Regions from separate parts of the Oceanobacillus sp. AG genome, predicted to be linked through region 2. Evidence: predicted binding sites of a transcription regulator. Region 2 holds the regulator's gene; the other holds the start of a gene.
What was found. Region 2 encodes LexA, which represses DNA repair genes until DNA is damaged. Its sites were predicted from a motif close to CGAACATATGTTCG; they were not measured.
Positions count from the first base shown of each region.

Region 1: a site for LexA is predicted at 1,202-1,215, ahead of GN217_RS01535 (YhjD family protein). Genes of this name have one in related genera too.

Region 1 covers NZ_WOWT01000003.1:44,184-46,600, forward strand. The annotation lists gene GN217_RS01530 (TVP38/TMEM64 family protein) at 385-1,047, opposite strand; gene GN217_RS01535 (YhjD family protein) at 1,234-1,617, shown strand; gene GN217_RS01540 (competence protein ComK) at 1,598-2,149, opposite strand.
Region 2 covers NZ_WOWT01000015.1:34,547-36,963, forward strand. The annotation lists gene glnA (type I glutamate--ammonia ligase) at 1-1,012, shown strand, start outside; gene lexA (transcriptional repressor LexA) at 1,066-1,689, opposite strand; gene GN217_RS09555 (YneB family resolvase-like protein) at 1,981-2,417, shown strand, end outside.

The DNA.
Region 1 (2,417 bases), on a different contig from region 2:
CCCAAGGCCCATAGCCCAACTCCTCTCGCTTTCCACGAACGAGTGATGAAGCTCCCGCTTGAACCTCAAGCTTTGGACTGCTCCCAAGAGATACTTTGAATAGGATTTTTGAATTTAATTTTTTAATCGTCTATGCAACTAATAAAATTAATTGAAAACAAAATCAGACGTTTATTTACAATTTTTACTGGGAGCGAGTCTAACACCCCAGAGGTTCCTGCAGGAAAAGAGGCAGCAATGAGACATCGCAAGGCGCCTCCGCCTCAGAAGGAGCTCATCAGCCGTCCGCAGAAAGCGCAGGTGTGTTGAGCCTCCCGAACCCGAGTATAAAGCAAAAGGCTTATATCTCTAGTTTACCAGAGATATAAGCCTGCTCCTATATTTTTAGTTTGTTCTTTTTGGATAGTTTTTCTCCATTACTTTGCGCTGTAATCGGCCTTCTAGGTATTTGCCAATGAACCAGAATAACCCCACTCCGATGAGTACGACGATTGTTTTCATCGGGTTTTTGGCAAATTCCATCATACTTGATCCGACGTAAGCGATAGAGAATATCATCACCGCTTTCCCGAGCAGCACAGCCAGAATAAACTGCTGTGCGCTAATCCTTGAAAAGCCTGCGACAATATTAATTATTGCAGATGGAGAAAATGGAAAACAAAGTAAAAGAAACAATGGTCCAAAGCCATGCCGTTCTACCCAGCTCGTCACCCGGGAGACTTGTTTGTTTTGCTTAATCTTTCGTTCCACCCATTCAGCATTTGATAACTTTCGCATGAGCAAGAAAACAAGAATCGCACCAACACAAGCACCAATCCATGAATAGAGAAAACCTTTCAATAAACCATAAGCAGCAGCATTCGCCAAGACAAATACCATAAGCGGTAAAAATGGCAAGAGCGCTTCAATAAAAGGCAATAAAATTCCTGGTAAAGGGCCTAATCCTTCATACTGGTTCAATAGTTGTTGAATAAATTCCTCAATTTCTTCATTTTGTAATTTCGTTCTCCAATTTTGAAATGTAATGGTCGTTGATAATAAGTACATGTAAGCCCATTCTCCTCAGCATAGATGAACACGTTTCTTATAGTTTAAGTTATCTTTCAGAAATATCCTAGTTTAACATCACTAAATTTTGCCACTTTCTTTTTTCTCTTTTATTATAGTATTTTTTTCAAGTTTGTCGTATAATAAACTAAAGCAAACACATGTTCTCTTAAAGGAGGATGGCTCATGCGATTTATTACGGAAGAGGAATACGCAATCGCTTCCCGTTTCCTATTTCTTTCGATGGCAATTGTTGTAATGAGACAAGACATCCAGCATGTTGACGAAGGGCCGTTTAAAATTAAAGCGCCCTATCTGGAACTTTTGAAGAAAATGGAGTCTTTGGCGTTAGAAGAGCGAAGGGGCTTAAAATTCAAGATGAAGAAACAAAATATAGAAGTCATTACGCTAAACAAAAATGATTCCTTCTCCTCTTTTCTGTTTCTTTGCCAAGGCAGAGAGGAAAAACGGAACTATTTCAATCCTTCCATCCGCAAAAAAGTGGAACTGATTATCAAAGAACATCTCATTCAAGCGCTTGAGACCGACTCTAATCGCGTTCATTCTTAAAAATATTCGGCGCGTCAAATGGATTCGGGGTCTCGGCTATCATCCCTTTCCCCATATAGTGTAAACGGCTATTCAATCTATAACGGAACTGGGCTGTTCGGCGTACCTGATTGGTTAACGAACCGTAAGACACATCAAGGGTGATTGTTTTTCCATTGATAAAAAGTACTTCGGTGTCTCCTTCAGTTAACGGTATCACGTCATCAACATGGGAATGAGAGAGCCAAGAACACTTTGGGCTTGTCGGGGAGTATGTAGGCAGGAAATACATACCACTTGCGGGATCAATGGAAACAGGAACTTTATGGGTGAACCCGCTAATGACGCGGCTTCCTTCCTGCCTTCCCTTCAAACTGCTCCCGAAGAACATGCAGGCTTCATCGATGAGTTTACTTGGGGATTTGTCGCTAACGTACTCTGCCGACTCATCCAAGATATAACTGATGAGTCTGCCCTCTTTATCACGGCTCGCGATAATAGCCATTGTCAACGGACTGATTTCATGAGAAGAGGTAAATATTTTTGCATTCATTTAGAAACTTCCTTTCCATGAGAAAAAGAAAGTGGCTTGAACATATAATAACAAAGACCCATTAAAAAAGAAAGACATAAAACCAAATTTTTAGAAAAAAAACCAACAAACTGATAGATTTGTCATTACATAATCAATTTTTAAAACAAAAAAAGACCTAGACATTCCATCTTCGTCAAGGTCTATTAACTCAAATCTCCCTAATCACTTTCATCCAACGTAAGTGTCTGGCTTGTTCACACCAGCAACCCGCGGAAAGCGAGAGGTG
Region 2 (2,417 bases):
CCGTTATATTTTAAAAAGAAATTTGAAACGGATGGAAGAGCTCGGATTTGATACATTTAATATCGGTACCGAACCGGAATTCTTTTTATTCAAGCTGAATGAAAAAGGTGAACCAATTCTTGAATTGAATGACCATGGTGGTTATTTCGATCTTGCCCCAACAGATCTTGGGGAAAACTGCAGGCGGGATATTGTTCTGGAACTGGAAGAAATGGGCTTTAAAATTGAAGCATCACACCATGAGGGTGCACCAGGACAACATGAAATTGACTTTGAATACTCGGATGCTGTTCGTCACGCGGACGATATCCAAACGTTTAAGCTTGTCGTTAAAACGGTCGCAAGAAGACATAATCTGCACGCGACATTTATGCCGAAACCACTATTTGGTGTAGACGGATCAGGGATGCATGTCAACATGTCCCTGTTTAAAGACGGTGAAAATATGTTTTTTGATGAAGCAAGTGAACGCCAATTGACGGATATAGCTAGCCAATTTATCGCTGGGCTTCTGGAACATGCAACTAACTTCACTGCAGTGACAAACCCAATTGTAAACTCATATAAACGGCTCGTACCAGGTTACCAAGCACCTTGTTATGTAGCTTGGTCCAGTTCGAACCGGAGTCCGTTATTACGGATACCAAGTTCAAGAGGTGTGAGTACACGTGTTGAAGTAAGAAGTGTGGATCCGGCATCAAATCCATATTTGGCACTTTCTGTCTTGCTTGCTTCAGGCCTAGACGGGATCGAACATAAATTACAACCACCACAAGCAGTTGACCAGAACATTTATGCAATGACGAAAAAAGAAAGAATAGAAAATGGAGTGAAAGATTTACCAGCCACATTGAAAGAAGCGCTTGATGAGATGGAAAAAGACCCTGTCATTATTCAGGCACTAGGAAAACATCTCTATCAAAATTATGTGGAAGCAAAAGAATATGAGTGGCAAATGTTTAATAATACAGTTCATCCTTGGGAGCGCGAACAATATTTAACATCCTATTAATCTTGTAAACAAAACATCTGATCTTTGCACCGAATGCGAAGATCAGATGTTTTTTAATGAATATCTCTGTATAATCCGATTACTTTACCTAAAATACTAACCTTTTCATAAAATAATGGTTCCATTGTAGCGTTTTCTGGTTGCAAGCGAATCATTTTTTCTTCTTTAAAGAAACGCTTCACCGTTGCCTCGTCATCATCTGTCATCGCTACAACGATATCTCCATTATTAGCCGTGTTCTGCTGTTTTACAATGACCATGTCACCTTCAAGAATACCAGCTTCAATCATACTTTCACCTTCAATGACAAGGACAAATAAATTATCATCCGGGCTCGCATGTGAACTCGGCACAGGGACATACTCCTCGATATTTTCAACAGCGGTAATGGGTATTCCAGCAGTAACCTTACCGATTACTGGAGCATAACGAGCTGTATTTTTCGGAATATTCCCTTCACCGTCTTGATCTAATATTTCAATGGCCCTTGGCTTAGTCGGGTCACGACGGATAAACCCTTTTGCTTCTAATCTTTCCAAGTGTCCATGAACGGTTGAACTCGATGCAAGTCCGACAGCCACAGCGATTTCTCGAACGGATGGTGGATAACCTTTTGCATGAACTTCTTTTTTTATAAAATCTAAAATCATCTGTTGTCTTTTAGAAACTTTTGTCATCTATTTATCACCTCTTACATAGGATTTATTATTACTAGTTTACCATCGTAAGAAAGATTATGCAAACGTTCGTTCGAAAAAAACTGTTGACAGGACCACTTGTTCGTGCGATAATACGTTCTAGAACAAAAGTTCTAAAAAAGTGGAGGGATTTAACTATGTTCAATAGATTATTTGCGAAGTATTCAAAAGAAGATATATTCTTTACTGTCGGTTTCATCTTAACTTTGGTATTCTTATATTTCTCTCTCATTGCCAATGCTTAATCACCCAAGAAGGAGAAATCGAATCGTGAAAGCAGTCATCTATTGTAGAGTAAGCACAGATAAAAAAGAACAGGAATCATCACTCGCTAGGCAAAAAGAAGAATTGTATGAACTAGCGACCCGACAAGGATTGGATGTCGTTACATGTATTGAAGAGCAGGTGAGTGGTTATGAGATTAATAGGGACGGTATCTTTGAAATGCTTGAACATTTTTCAAATGAGGAAGCGGAATGCCTATTAATTCAAGATGAAACGAGACTAGGTAGAGGGAATACGAAAATAGCCCTGTTTCATCAATTACAAAAGTTAAATATTTCTATATACACAGCGATTCATGATGGAGAGCTGGAATTATCAGAATCAGATTCTATGGTTTTACAGATTGTCGGTATTGTCGAGGAATACCAAAGGAAAATTCATAATTTGAAAATTAAACGTGGAATGCAACGGGCAGTAAAAGA